DNA from 4 places in the Variovorax sp. R-27 genome. Region 3 is predicted to be linked to each of the others. Evidence: predicted binding sites of a transcription regulator. Region 3 holds the regulator's gene; each other region holds the start of a gene.

Region 1 (3,560 bases), 1.3 Mb from region 3:
TGAGAGGCTTTGAAGAAAGGGAGGACGGAAAAAAGAGAACGAGCGCAGCGCGCGTCACATCATGAAGTTGATGCGGAACACATTGCCCTCGGGATCGAGCAGCACCGACTGGTACCAGTTGTAGTAGGTGACGTACGGCGGCTTGACGAGCGTGGCGCCGGCTTCGAGCGCGACCGGCACCATGCGGTCGACGTCGGCCTGGCTGTCGACGTCGATGTTCAGCAGGAACTTGACGCCGCGTGTGTCTGAAAACTCGCTCAGGTGCAGCAGTTCGTAGGCATCGAGTGCGTTGAAGCCAAGGCTCGACTTGCCGGTGTCCAGGCCTCGGAAGATGGGTGAGCGGATCGCTTCGATCTCTTTGAAACCGAATACTCGCTGGTAGAAGCCGCTGAGTGCGACCACGTCTTTTGCGAAGACGTTGACGTAGGAGAGGTGGGCCATGTCAGTTGCTCATTGGGCGTTTGCTGTTGTTCTTGTTCGGGGTGCGAGCACGCCGTCGGCGTGATCGCACCCCGAAGAACAGCAGGCAGTCATCTCAAGCCATCGCCTTCGTGCCACCAAAGGTCGTCTGCTTGACGAACTTCGAGGTCAGGTGGTCCCCAGAAGAAATCGGCGCGTACTTCGCCGACTCCGCGGGCGCGAGGCAGCTAGGCAGGCACTCGACCATCGCGTCGTAGTTCGGCTGATGGAAGAACACCAGCGATTGCCGGCGATTGGTGCTCGCGACCTCGAAGGGTGGGTTGATCACGCGGTGCAGCGTGGACACCCACTGGTCGTTGGTCCACTGCATCATGAGGTCGGCGATGTTGACCACCAGGCCGCCTTCGACCTGCGGCACGTCGACCCACTGGCCGGCCTTGTTGAACACCTGCAGGCCCTTGTCGTCGGGCAGCACGATGGTGAGGCTGCCGTAGTCGCTGTGCGCGCCCGCACGCAGCTGGCCGGGCAGTGGCTGTTCGCGCTGTGGCGGATAGCTCAGCACGCGGAACATGCTGATGTGCTTGTCGATCTTGTCGTCGAAGAAGGTCTCGGGCAGCGACAGACCGAGCGCGAAGACACGCATCAGCGAGCGCGAGAGATCGCTCATCGCCTCGAAGTAGCCTTCGTAGGCTTCGCGGAAACCCTCGATGGGCGGCCAGCTGTTGGGCTCGAAGTGCGGGCCGGCGGCGGGGCCGCGGTGGTAGTCGTCTTGCGGCACGTTCGACGGGCCGATAGAGAAAGATTCCTTCAGGTCGCCGGGGGCTGCTTCTTCGAGGCTGTACGAGAGCCCTTCCTCGCCCACCGCGCTGTAGCCGCGCACCGCGTCTTCGCGCGGGCGGTCGACCTTGCGCTTTTCGCCCAATGGCATGTCGAAGAACTTGCGCGAGAGCGACGACACGCGCGAGATCAGCTCGGGCGCAATGCCGTGGTTCGTGATGACGAGAAAGCCGATGCTGCGGCAGGCCTCGTCGACCTTCTTCGCGACCTCGGCCTTGCCTTCGGCGGTGCCCGCGAAGTAGGGCGCTAGATCGATGATGGGGACGGACAGCAGGGTCATGGCAGGTTCCTCATGCTTGGCATGCCTTTCGCCATGCAACGTCTGTGCCAGTTGGACCAAATGGACAAAACGCATCCGTCGCGTCAGCATGGTGCGCAACGACGCGCTGCGAAGGCGGCTGCGGCGCAAGGCGATGCACCACGGCCTTACAGTGGTGCGCTGTGCTGTCTGCCGATTCACCAACGAACGAACAAGAGCGAGGGAAGATGCCGAAGACCAAAGCGCTGGCCGCCAGTGCCAGCAAAGAGAAGAGCCCGGCGCGCAAGCGCGCAAAACCCGCGGTGCGCAGCGCGTCCGCGGTGAGCCGCCGGTTGCGCCAGATCGAGGACAAGCGCAGCGCGATCCTCGGTGCGGCGCTGGGGCTGTTCTCCCGCTTCGGCCTGCATGGCACGTCGATCGACCAAGTGGCGGCACGCGCCGATGTATCGAAGAGCAACCTGCTCTACTACTTCGCGAACAAGGAAGAGCTCTACGTCAACGTGCTGCGAGATCTGCTCGCGCTGTGGCTCGAACCGCTGCGCGGCTTCAGTGCCGAGCAGGACCCGGGCGAGGCCATTGGCGACTACATCCGCCGCAAGCTCGTGGTCTCGCGCGACCGGCCCGATGCATCACGGCTGTTCTGCCTGGAAATGATCCAGGGCGCGCCGCTACTGCGCGACGAGCTCGACCGCGAACTGCGTACGCTGGTGGAGAAAAAGTCGGAGGTGATTCGCGCGTGGGTCGAAGCGGGAAAGCTGGCGCCCGTCGATCCGCATCACCTGATCTTCGCGCTGTGGGCGGTGACGCAGCACTACGCGGACTTTGGCGTGCAGGTGCAGGCGCTGTCGGGGCATACGCTGGACGATGAGGCGTTCTTCGAGAAGACCGTCGAGAACGTGCAGCGCATTTTTCTTCAAGGCATCACGCCGCGCTGATTCGGGAGGAGGTCAGTGCGGCGGCGCCGCGATCTCGTGATAGCGCCGGTCGAAGTAGATCAAGCCCTGCGTCGCACCACCGATGGCAATGGCCACCGCTTCGCAGAACAGCACGTCGTGCGTGCCCGCGCTCGTCGCATGCACCACGCGGCAGTCGAAGGAAACGGCCGCGTCGTCGAGCATCGGCGAGCCAGTGGTCTTGTGGCTCCACTGGCCGGCGGCGAAGCGCTCGTCCATCGGCGTCTTGCCGCCGAACAATGCGGAGAGCGACTGGTGCCCCGCGGCCAGCACGTTCACGCACAGCACGCCGTTGGTCTTGAACGCCGGGTACACCGAGGCCGAACGGTTCAGGCACACCAGCAGCGTCGGCGGCTCGTCGGTCACGCTGCACACGGCCGATGCCGTGAAGCCGGCGCGACCCGCGGGGCCGTCGGTGGTGATGATGTTCACCGCCGCGCCCAGCCGCGCCATCGCGTTGCGGTAGTCGGCCTTCTCCAGGCTCGGCAGCAGGCCGGCGGGGTTCGATGACGATGAAGCAGCGTGGGAGGCCATGGCATTCAGCAGCATGTGGTGAGTCCTTCAGGCCAGCACGCAGGCCTCGTCGAAGGGCAGCCGCGGCAGGCGGCCGAACACCTTCGACGCATCGCCGTGGCCCAGGTTGATGAGGAAGTTGACGGTCCAGTCGGTGCCTTCGAAGAAGGCCGCGTCGACTTTCGCCTTGTCGAAGCCCGACATCGGGCCTGCATCGAGGCCGACCGCGCGCGCTGCGAGCAGCAGGTAGCCCGCCTGCAGGCTGGCATTGCGAAAGGCGGTTTCGTGCGCGGCCTCGGGGCTGCCGGTGAACCAGCTGCGCGCATCGGCATGCGGGAACAGCGTGGGCAGCTTGTCGTAGAACTTGCGGTCCCACGCGGCGATGACCGTGACCGGTGCGGCCATGGTCTTGTCGAGGTTGCCCTTGGAGAGAGCCGGTGCGAGGCGCTGCTTGCCTTCGGGCGTGCGCACGAAGACGAAGCGCGCGGGCGAGCAGTTGGCCGATGTGGGGCCGAGGCTCGCCAGCGCGTAGATCTGCTGCAGCTGTGCGTCGGTGACGGGTTCGTCGGTCCAGCCGT
Region 2 (3,560 bases), 820 kb from region 3:
CGTTCCCGGGGGTGGAGGTACATGCCAACGTCGTCTCCGCCCTGCTCGACCATCGGCTGCTCAGCGTGCCCGATTACGCGGTGGGCTATGAGGTGCTGCTTGTCGCCGTGACGGGGCTCGTGCTGGCCTTCGGACTGTCGTTGCTGTCGGCGCCTCGCGCCCTGCTGCTGGCCGCGGGGACGATCGCCGCGCTGATCGGTCTCAACACCTGGTTGTACGTGAGCCACAGCCTCGTGCTGCCGCTGGCGTCGGCGCTGGCGATGACGGCGCTGGCCTTCGTGTTCAACATGAGCTGGGGCTACTTCGTCGAATCGCGTGCGCGGCGCGGCCTGGTGCGGCTCTTCGGCACCTACGTGCCGCCACAGCTCGTCAACGAAATGATGGAGCACCCCGGCCGCTACAGCATGCGCGCCGAGAGCAAGCCCATGACCGTGATGTTCTGCGACATGCGCGATTTCACCCGCCTGTCGGAGCAGATGGCGCCGGCCGAGCTGCAGGCCTTTCTCAACACCGTCTTCAGCCGACTCACCAACGTGATCAGCGCGCACCGCGGCACCATCGACAAATACATGGGCGACTGCGTCATGGCCTTCTGGGGCGCACCCATCGACACACCCGACCACGCCACGCTCGCCGTACGGGCTGCGCTCGACATGGCCGACGCCGTGCACGACATCAACCGCATTCACCGCGCCAGCGGCCGGCCCGAGATCAGCGTGGGCATCGGCATCAACAGCGGCCTGATGAGCGTGGGCGACATGGGCTCCGCCGCGCGCCGCAGCTATACCGTGGTCGGCGATGCGGTCAATCTCGCATCCCGCCTCGAGGGCCTGAGCGGACACTACGGCGTGCAAGTCGTGGCCAGCGGCGCGACATGCGAGCTGGCGCCCGACTACATCTGGCAGGAGCTCGACAGCGTTCGCGTCAAAGGAAAGGCACAAGCCGTTGCCGTTTTCACGCCCCTGGCCGTGCGCACGCCCGAGGCGGTGGCGCAGACCCGGCAACTGCTCGGCCGCTGGAGCGAAGTGCTCGCGGCCTACCGACGGCAGGACTGGGCGATGGGCCGAAACTTGCTGGCCCCCCTGCTCGCCGCGGATGCCAAAAAAGTCCTTTACCAGCTCTATGCCCAGCGTTTAGCCTCGATGGCGTTGCGACCACAAGACCCTGATTGGGATGGCGCAACCCGGTTCGAAACCAAATGACGACAGACACACACAAGGGGTCTCTCACAATGCAGGTTCGTGTGCTGGGTTGCTCAGGCGCCATCGCCAAAGACTGCCGCACCACCTCTTTCCTGGTCGACACGGACCTGCTCGTCGATGCGGGCACGGGCGTCGGAGATCTCACGCTCGAAGAAATGGTCTGCATCGACGATGTCGTGCTCACCCACAGCCACCTCGACCACATCGCCGCGCTCCCATTGATGCTCGACGCCGTAGGCAGCCGCCGCAAGCGGCCGCTGCGCGTGCATGCGCTGAGGGCCACCATCGACGCGCTGCGGGCGCATGTGTTCAACAACGTCATCTGGCCGGATTTCGAGAGCATTCCCAGCGTCGAGGCGCCGTTCGTGAGCTTTCACGTCATTGCCGTCGGGCAGATGCTGCCGCTGGGCAGCCGCGAGCCCAAGCTGGTCGAGGTGCTGCCTGCGGTTCACACCGTGCCGGCGTGCGGTTTTGCCGTGAGACGGGCCGAAGGTGGTGCCCACTGGGTGTTCAGCGGGGATACCGAGCGCAACGCGCCCTTCTGGGAACGTGTGAATGCGCTCGACGTCGCGATGCTGGTGATTGAAACGGCCTTCAGCAGCCGCGAGCAGGCCCTGGCCGAGCGCAGCTTGCATCTGTCGCCCGCGGTGCTGGCCGACGAGTTGGCGCACATCGGGCCGGGGAAGCAGTACCCGATCTACATCACCCACACCAAGCCCACCGAAACCGACGAGATCATGAGCCAGATCGAGGCACTGATGGACGAGCAGGTGGCGGGGCTGGCGCAGCGGGACATACGCTGGCTGAAGGCGGATGGGATCCTGACTTGCTGATGCTGGGTGATGCGTTGGCATGACAAATTTGTCACTACGTGTAGCTTTTACTGGCGAATCGTGTCACACCGTGTAACGCCAAAGTGGGTAAAGGTGACGTGTTCGGTCAGCAGGAGGCTCTGGGGATGGGTGGCACAGATGCTGCGGAAGGTACCTCGCTCCGGGCAGGTTCCCGGGCGTAACAACCAACCAACCTGGAGTTAGTTAAATGAACCGTCGTACTTTCGCCCGCCGCGCACAGGCTGGCTTTACTCTTATCGAATTGATGATCGTTGTGGCGATCATCGGCATTTTGGCCGCTATCGCGATTCCCCAGTACCAAACGTACATCGCCAAATCGCAAGTGACGCGTGTTGTTGGCGAAACCGGTGCGCTGAAAACATCGGTCGAAACCTGTATTCTGGACGGCAAGCTGACCGTCGGTGCCGCCACTACGGCCGCTCCCAACCTTTGCGACCCCCAAGCAAGTGCATCTAATCTTCTGACGGGCGCAGTGCAAGGTACCGGCGCCGCTGCCAATGGCAATGGTTATCCCCAGGTGAAGACGCCTTTGACTGGCACCGGTGGTGACACCATCACTGGCACGCTGGGCAGCAATGCAGCCGCCGCTATCGCGGGCAAGAAGATTCAGTGGACGCGTGACGCAAACGGTACGTGGACTTGCCTGACCGACGCTGACTCCAAATATGCTCCCCCGGCTTGCAAGAACGGCACTGTGACCTAAGTCACAACACTCAAAAAAGCCGCCTCAGGGCGGCTTTTTTTTTGGGGGACATACTGAGATCGGCAATTAAGAAATCTGGGGTCAGATTCCAATTGGACACAGCGTGAGTCAGATTCAAATCAAGTCGGGGAGGGAACTTCTACGGCTTGACCCGCAGCATCGCGATCGCTCGATGCACAAGTCAAATCTGGTTTGGCCTTCGCGTCGGCTTACGTTGAAAGCCTCCATTGCGCCCGCCTTCGCTCAGCGCGACACGCAACGATTGAATCGTGATGTCGACCGCTTCGATGCGCCGCCCCAACTCCTCGTTGACCAACCACACCAGGGCGCTGAATTCGGTACGCGTCGGATAAACCTCTTCCGTGTCGTTCACGTGGTGCGGAGCGATGAGTTTTTCGAGACACGCGTAGGCGCGTCGCACAACCTGCAGGTTGTCGATGTCGTCGCTTGCCTGTAGCGCGAACGATTCGGCGCAGGCAATTGCAGAAGACTCAGAAGGTGAATGAGTGTGCGCAGACGCGCGGGCGGATGTAGCCATGAGTGGCCTCCAAGTGATTGCAGTTTTCAAAAACTGCCGTCCCGAGACCAATCGGGGCGGCAGCTCGACGGGTTGGTCTACCGGGCAACCACTTGCGTGAAACCGGCCGGGCTCACGCCCGCCCGCCGAGCCGCCAAAACTGGAGGCGCCAACGACAAAGCCACAGACCCTGCGGGGAAACTGCGGCTTGCATCGCAGTGATTGCACGGGAGACCAATCCCGATCACGCCGTCTTTCGGTGTGACCGCCGCAGTATAGCCACG
Region 3 (3,560 bases):
TGCCGAGCAAGTTTCGTGCCTCTATGACATTGCACTCTCACCCCACCACTCCCTTCCTCCGTCGCATCGGCCGCCTGGCCGCCGGCGCGCTGTTGCTGGCCGGCCTTGCCTCGGGCGCACTGGCCGAAACCGCCGACCGCACCAAGCCGATGAACATCGAGTCGGACTCGATGCGCTACGACGACCTGAAGCAGACCAGCGTGTTCACCGGTAACGTGCTCGTTACGAAGGGCACGATCATCATCCGCGGCGCACGCATGGATGTACGCCAGGACCCCGAGGGCTACCAGTACGGCGTGGTCACGGCGGCACCGGGCAAGCGGGCCTACTACAAGCAGAAACGCAATGCGCCCGACGAGTGGATCGAGGGCGAGTCGGAAGTCATCGAGTACGACAGCCGCGCCGACAACGTCAAGTTCATCCGCAACGCCACCATGCGCCGCCTGCTTGGCGCTACGCCGAACGACGAGAGCCAGGGCGCGCTGATCGTCTACGACCAGAGCAACGACACCTACACGGTCAACGGTTCCACCGTGCCGCCGAACACCGCCGTCAACGCGTCCACCCCGGGCGGGCGCGTCAAGACCATCCTGACCCCCAAGGCCGCCACCGCACCGGCAGCCGGTGCCTCGGCCCCGGCCGGCGCGAAGGCGGCGCCGCCGGCGCCCACGCCCGCACCCGGCAAGGGCCTGCGCCAGAGCACCACGCTCAGTGACCAGGGAGAAACCCGCAAGTGATCGAAACCGCAGGAACGCAGGACGCCAACGGCGCACCGGGCAGCCGCCTGATCGCGCGCGGCCTGAAGAAGAGCTACGGCAGCCGCACGGTCGTGAAAGACGTCTCGCTCGACGTGCAGAAGGGCGAAGTCGTCGGGTTGCTCGGGCCGAACGGCGCGGGCAAGACCACCTCGTTCTACATGATCGTGGGACTGGTGCGCGCCGACGCGGGCGACATCAGCATCGACGGCGAGCCCATCGCCCACATGCCGATCCACCGCCGCGCCCGCATGGGCCTGAGCTACCTGCCGCAGGAAGCCTCGATCTTCCGCAAGCTCACGGTCGAGGAAAACGTGCGCGCCGTGCTCGAGCTCCAGAGCGAGCCCGACGAGAACGGCAAGATGGCGCCGCTGTCGAAGCAGCACATGGACGAGCGCCTGGCCGAGCTGCTGGCCGACCTGCGCGTCGACCACCTGCGCGATTCGCCCGCGCTCGCGCTGTCGGGCGGCGAGCGCCGCCGCGTCGAAATTGCGCGTGCGCTGGCTACGCAGCCGCGCTTCATCCTGCTGGACGAGCCCTTCGCCGGCATCGACCCGATCGCGGTGATCGAGATCCAGCGGATCATCAGTTTCCTGAAGGAGCGCGGCATCGGCGTGCTCATCACCGACCACAACGTGCGTGAAACGCTGGGCATCTGCGATCACGCTTTCATCATCAGCGACGGGCATGTGCTGGCACAAGGCACACCCTCGGAGATCGTCGACAACGCCGAAGTACGCAGGGTGTACTTGGGCGAACACTTCCGCATGTAAGGGCGGGAGCGGTTCCCATGAAGCAAGGGCTATCCCTTCGCGTCTCGCAGCATCTGGCGTTGACGCCACAGCTGCAGCAGTCGATCAGGCTGCTTCAACTCTCCACGCTCGAACTGAGCCAGGAGGTGGAGCAGATGCTCGACGAGAACCCGTTCCTCGAGCGCACTGCGGAAGAAGCGGCGCGCGAGGAATTCGGGCTCGACACGGCCGATGCCCCGGTGCCGCGCGACGACGGCGGCGATAGCGGCGACGGCGAAAGCGACTTCGCTTCGCCCGCCGCCAGCACGTCCACTGCTTCCACCGAAACCAGCACCACCACCACGGCCGACACCGACGGCCCCGCTGCCGAAATCACCGAGCGCGAGCCCGACTGGGAAGGCGACGGCACCGTCGACATGGCGCCCGACGACAGCGAATGGGGCAGCGATGCACCCGCGCGCCAGAACAACCTCGGCGACGACGAACGTGCCGACGCCACCGAACTCGCGCGCAGCCAGGAGTCGCTGCAGTCCTTCCTGCACCGCCAGGCCCTGAGCCTGCGCCTGAACGAGAACGACAGCGCCGCGCTGCGCTTTCTCATCGAATCGCTCAACGACGACGGCTACCTGGAAGACTCGCTGCCCGCACTGGCCTCGGGCCTGGCCGGCGACGACAACGACCAGTTCGACGACCTCGTGCATCACTTTCAGGTGGCGCTCGGCCTGCTGCAGAGCCTGGAACCCGCCGGCGTCGGCGCGCGCGACCTCGGCGAATGCCTGGGCATCCAGCTGCGCGCCCTGGCCCGCGAGGACGAGACCGACGAGGAAGAGCTGGTCCGCAAGACCGCCATCGCCATCTGCAAGCAGCCAATGGAGCTGCTCGCGCGCCGCGACTTCAAGCGCCTGGCCACGCTCACCCGCAGCAACGAGGAGCTGGTGCGCTCGGCGCTGCAGATCATCGCGCGGCTCGAGCCCAAGCCGGGCCGGCGCTTCGTCGACGTCGAGCGCAACATCGTCATTCCCGACGTGATCGTCACCAAGACGGGCCGCGGCACCAATGTGAAGTTCCGCGTCATGCTGAACCCCGAGGTGATGCCGCGCCTGCGCGTGCACGACATCTACGCCGGTGCGCTCAAGTCGCACAAGGGCGAAGGCAGCCAGGCGCTGTCGCAGCGGCTGCAGGAAGCGCGCTGGTTCATCAAGAACATCCAGCAGCGCTTCGACACCATCCTGCGCGTGAGCAACGCCATCGTCGAGCGGCAGAAGAGCTACTTCGTGCACGGCGAACTCGCGATGCGCCCGCTGGTGCTGCGCGAGATCGCCGACGAGCTGGGCCTGCACGAATCGACCATCTCGCGCGTGACCACCGCCAAGTACATGGCCACGCCCTTCGGCACGGTCGAGCTCAAGTACTTCTTCGGCTCGGCGCTCGGCACCGAGACCGGCGGCAATGCGTCGAGCACTGCGGTGCGCGCGCTGATCAAGCAGTTCGTCAGCTCCGAGAGCATCAAGAAGCCGCTGTCGGACAGCCAGATCTCCGAGATGCTGAAAGAGCAGGGCATCGAGTGCGCGCGCCGCACTGTGGCCAAGTACCGCGAGGCGCTGCGCATCGCGCCCGCCAACCTGCGCAAGGCCCTGTAGAAAGCCACCGATGACCCGCCGCCTGCCGTCGCTTTCGCGTTGTGGGCATTGGGTTTTCGTCATGGCGGCGGTCTTGCTGTTCGCAGGCTGCGCCACATTGCCCGACGAGGCGCCGCGCCCGCCCACCAAGGCCATGGCCGTGTCAGCCGACACCGCGCTCGGCAAGATCGCGCTGGCCTCGCAGCCCGACCCCGACCTGAGCGGCTTTCGCCTCATGCCCGGCGGCGACTTCGCCTTCGACACCCGTATCCAGCTGGCCCGTCGCGCGCAGCGCACGCTCGACGTGCAGTACTACCAGATCGAGAACGACGAGACCGGCCGCTACCTGATGCGCACCCTGCGCGACGCCGCCCAGCGCGGCGTGCGCGTGCGGCTGCTGATGGACGACCTCTACACCTCCGGCGAAGACGAGC
Region 4 (3,560 bases), 300 kb from region 3:
GCGCGCATCTGCTCGCGGGTGTAGTGCGTGGGCGCGGTGGGCACAAGCAGCACGTCGATGTCGCGCCACATCGGCTCGACCTGCTGCGCGATGGCGCGCAGCCGCGTCTGGGCTTCGAACACGTCGGCAGCACTGTAGTTGCGGCCGCTCGCGAGGATGCCGCGCACGGGCTCGATCACCTCGTCGCCGTGCGCATCGAAGAACTCGCGCACCGCGGCGTAGCGTTCGGCGACCAGCGCGCTTTCATAGAGCAGCGCGGCGGCCTCGGCGAGCGGGGCGTAGGAAATGGTGACCGGCGAGCCGCCCATGGCCAGCAGGCGCGCGGTCGCGTCGTTGAACGCCCGTTCGGCGGCGGCGTCGCCGAAGAAGCTCAGCTTGTCGGGTACGCCGAAGCGAAAGTGCGCGGGCAGCGGCTTGCGGCTCAGGGTCAGGTCGCGCGAGTACGGGTCGCGCGCGTCGTGGCCGACTGCGGCGAGCAGCACGTCGACCGCGGTGGCGACGGTGCGCGCGAAGATCGAGACGCAGTCGGCGCTCTGCGCGGCGGGCACCACGCCGAAGGTGCTCAGCAGGCCGCGCGAAGGCTTGAGTCCGACGATGTTGTTGAGCCCGGCAGGCACGCGGCCCGAGCCGGCGGTGTCGGTGCCCAGCGCGAAGTCGACCTCGCCGGCCGCCACCACGTAGGCCGAGCCAGAGCTGGAGCCGCCCGAAACGTATCGCGCGTCGAAGGCGTTTGGCACTTCGCCGTATGGCGAGCGCGTGCCGTTCAGGCCGCAGGCGAACTGGTCGAGGTTGGTCTTGCCAGCCAGGGATGCACCGGCTTCGAGCAGGCGCTGCACCACGGCTGCGTGGACCGTGGGGAGGCGGTCGAAGGCCGGGCAGGCGGCCGTGGTGGGCACGCCGGCGACGTCGATGTTGTCCTTGACCGCGAAGCTCAGCCCGGCGAGCGGCAGGGCAAAGCCCAGGGCCTTGCCAGCCGCTGCGTCCGCCACGGGGGCCGCGAATTTCGCGATCCAGGCGGCGGCGGGCGATCCGCTTTCTCCGTTTTCTTCATGCACCATCATAAGGCATCCAAACATGTGTACAAGTTGAGATGCAAGCGGCGTGCCAACGGAAACGCGGTGTGGCCCGGATCTGAAACGTGTCGGGAATTGGCCCCTCTCCCCTCGGGGAGAGGACAGGTGCAGACGATGAGGCGCGGCTCTTATCTAGAGACCGCCGCCCTCTCCCCAAGGGGAAAGAGCGTCATGCAGGTCAGCTCTTCTTCGCGTCGCGGTAGAGCTGCTCGACCTTCGGCAGGTTCGCTTCAAGCTTCGTGATGCGATCCGGCCCACTCGGGTGCGTCGAAAGAAAGTTCAGGCTGCCCTGGTTCTTCGACGCCGCAGCCATCTTCTTCCACAGTGACACCGAAGCCTTCGGGTCATAGCCCGCGCGCGCCGCGAGTTCGAGCCCCACGAGATCGGCCTCGGTCTCGTCGCTGCGGCTGAACTTGAGCGTGAGGAGCTGCGTGCCGGCGCGCGCCGCCAGGTCGCCCACCTGGCCCCAGCCGAGCAGTTGCGCACCGATGGAGAGCGCCGCGCCCGTGCCCGCGCTCTTAGCCATGCGGGCGCGCGCATGCTCGCGCAGCGCGTGGGCCATTTCGTGGCCCATGACCATCGCAACCTCGTCGTCGGTGAGCTTGAGCTGTTCGAGGATGCCGGTGAAGAAGGCGATCTTGCCGCCGGGCATGCAGAAGGCGTTGATCTGCTTGCTGCCGATCAGGTTGACCTCCCACTTCCAGTCGCGGGCCCGCGAGTTCCACGGCGTGGCGAAAGGAATGAGGCGCTTGGCGATGGCGCGCAGGCGCTGCAGTTGCGGGTTGCTGTCGCCCGCGAGCGCATTCTTGGCGCGCGCCTGTTCGAGCAGTTGGCCGTATTGCTGCACGCCGGCAGCCTCGATCCTGTCGGCCGGCACGAGGTTGCGCGCCACCGAGGCGTTGCCGACATCGACCTGCGCCAATGCAGGTGCGCTCAGGGCCGCGCCGGCGGCGGCCAGGAGAAAGGCCCGCCGGGGATTCCACGTGGAAGCGGCAGAAATGGCGGAAACAGGGCGATCGCAGCGTGTGCACATAGGAGGCGGATCATAGGAACAAATGAAGACAAAGGCCCTGGCCGATGTCCCCCGCCACTCATGGACAATCCGGGGTTCATGTCCGCCTCGCCCGCAGAAACCCCCACCACCCCCTCACCGCCCTGGCGCGACGCGCTGAAGGTCTACCTAGAACCCGCCACCCTGCGCATGCTGGCGCTGGGTTTCTCCGCCGGGCTGCCGCTGCTGCTGGTGCTCGGCACGCTGAGCTTTCGCCTGCGCGAAGCGGGCATCGACCGCACCACCATCGGCTACCTGAGCTGGGTCGGCCTGGCCTACGGCTTCAAATGGGTCTGGGCGCCGCTGGTCGACCGGCTGCCCCTGCCGCCGCTGACCACGCTGCTCGGGCGCCGGCGCGGCTGGCTGCTGCTGGCGCAGTGCGTGGTGATCGCCGGGCTGATCGGCATGGCGTTGAACGACCCCCGGCTGGGCCTCACGCCGCTGATCTGGTGCGCTCTGCTGGTGGCCTTCGGCTCGGCCACCCAAGACATCGCCCTCGACGCCTTCCGCATCGAATCGGCCGAAACGCGCAAGCAGGCCGCGCTGGCGGCCGCCTACCAGACCGGCTACCGGCTCGCGATGATCTGGGCCGGCGCGGGCGTGCTGTGGGTCGCGGCCTGGGCCGAGGTGGCACCAGCCGCTGCGGTCACGGGCGCGGCGGCCTACCAGAACGGGGCGTGGAAGACGGCTTACCTGGTGATGGCGGCCTCGATGGCGGTGGGCGTGATCACGGTACTGCTGTCACCCGAACCGGTGCCGCGCGTGCTGCCCAAGGCGAAGAATGCCGCCGAATGGCTGCAGAGCGTGCTGGTAGAGCCCTTCGCCGACTTCATCCGCCGCTACAAGTGGCAGGCGGTGCTGATCCTCTCGCTGATCGCCATCTACCGCATCAGCGACGTGGTGATGGGCATCATGGCCAACCCCTTCTACGTGGACATGGGCTTCACCAAGGACGAGGTGGCCTCGGTCAGCAAGATCTACGGCGTGATCATGACGCTGGTGGGTGCCTTCGTCGGCGGCGTGCTGTCGATGCGCCTGGGCGTGATGCGGGTGCTGATGCTCGGCGCGGTGCTTAGCGCGGCCAGCAACCTGCTGTTTGCCTGGCTGGCCTCGCGCGGGCACGACCTGACGGCGCTGATCGCCGTGGTCTCGGCCGACAACCTGGCCGGCGGCATCGCCTCGGCGGCCTTCATCGCCTACCTGTCGAGCCTCACGAACATCAGTTATTCGGCCACGCAGTACGCCCTGTTCAGCTCGCTGATGCTGCTGCTGCCGAAGTTCATCGCCGGCTATTCGGGCGTCTTCGTCGACGCCTACGGCTACAGCACCTTCTTCGTCGCCACCGCGCTCTTGGGCGTGCCGGTGCTGGTGCTGGTGGCGCTGGCCTCGCGGATGACGGCCATCACAAGGCCCGCCGACCGTCAATAGGGCCTGGG

The links. The regulator sigma-54, encoded in region 3, starts transcription at its own class of promoters, with help from an activator protein. The targets are predictions, from matches to a motif close to TGGCANGNAANCTGCTTT.
Region 1: a site for sigma-54 is predicted at 1,570-1,587, ahead of ACN9MV_RS29690 (isopenicillin N synthase family dioxygenase). Genes of this name have one in related genera too.
Region 2: a site for sigma-54 is predicted at 2,166-2,183, ahead of ACN9MV_RS32205 (pilin). Genes of this name have one in related genera too.
Region 4: a site for sigma-54 is predicted at 1,090-1,107, ahead of atzF (allophanate hydrolase). Genes of this name have one in related genera too.

What each region holds. Positions count from the first base shown of each region.
Region 1 covers NZ_CP183984.1:6,329,775-6,333,334, reverse strand. Annotated here, with positions in the region: gene ACN9MV_RS29695 (VOC family protein) at 55-441, opposite strand; gene ACN9MV_RS29690 (isopenicillin N synthase family dioxygenase) at 536-1,537, opposite strand; gene rutR (HTH-type transcriptional regulator RutR) at 1,744-2,451, shown strand; gene rutF (NADH-dependent FMN reductase RutF) at 2,464-3,018, opposite strand; gene ACN9MV_RS29675 (malonic semialdehyde reductase) at 3,031-3,560, opposite strand, start outside.
Region 2 covers NZ_CP183984.1:6,845,919-6,849,478, reverse strand. Annotated here, with positions in the region: gene ACN9MV_RS32215 (CHASE2 domain-containing protein) at 1-1,202, shown strand, start outside; gene ACN9MV_RS32210 (3',5'-cyclic-nucleotide phosphodiesterase) at 1,232-2,035, shown strand; gene ACN9MV_RS32205 (pilin) at 2,244-2,759, shown strand; gene ACN9MV_RS32200 (hypothetical protein) at 2,941-3,297, opposite strand.
Region 3 covers NZ_CP183984.1:645,447-649,006, forward strand. Annotated here, with positions in the region: gene lptA (lipopolysaccharide transport periplasmic protein LptA) at 24-737, shown strand; gene lptB (LPS export ABC transporter ATP-binding protein) at 734-1,528, shown strand; gene rpoN (RNA polymerase factor sigma-54) at 1,546-3,147, shown strand; gene ACN9MV_RS02995 (phospholipase D family protein) at 3,158-3,560, shown strand, end outside.
Region 4 covers NZ_CP183984.1:341,059-344,618, reverse strand. Annotated here, with positions in the region: gene atzF (allophanate hydrolase) at 1-1,061, opposite strand, end outside; gene ACN9MV_RS01610 (M48 family metallopeptidase) at 1,252-2,106, opposite strand; gene ACN9MV_RS01605 (AmpG family muropeptide MFS transporter) at 2,167-3,552, shown strand.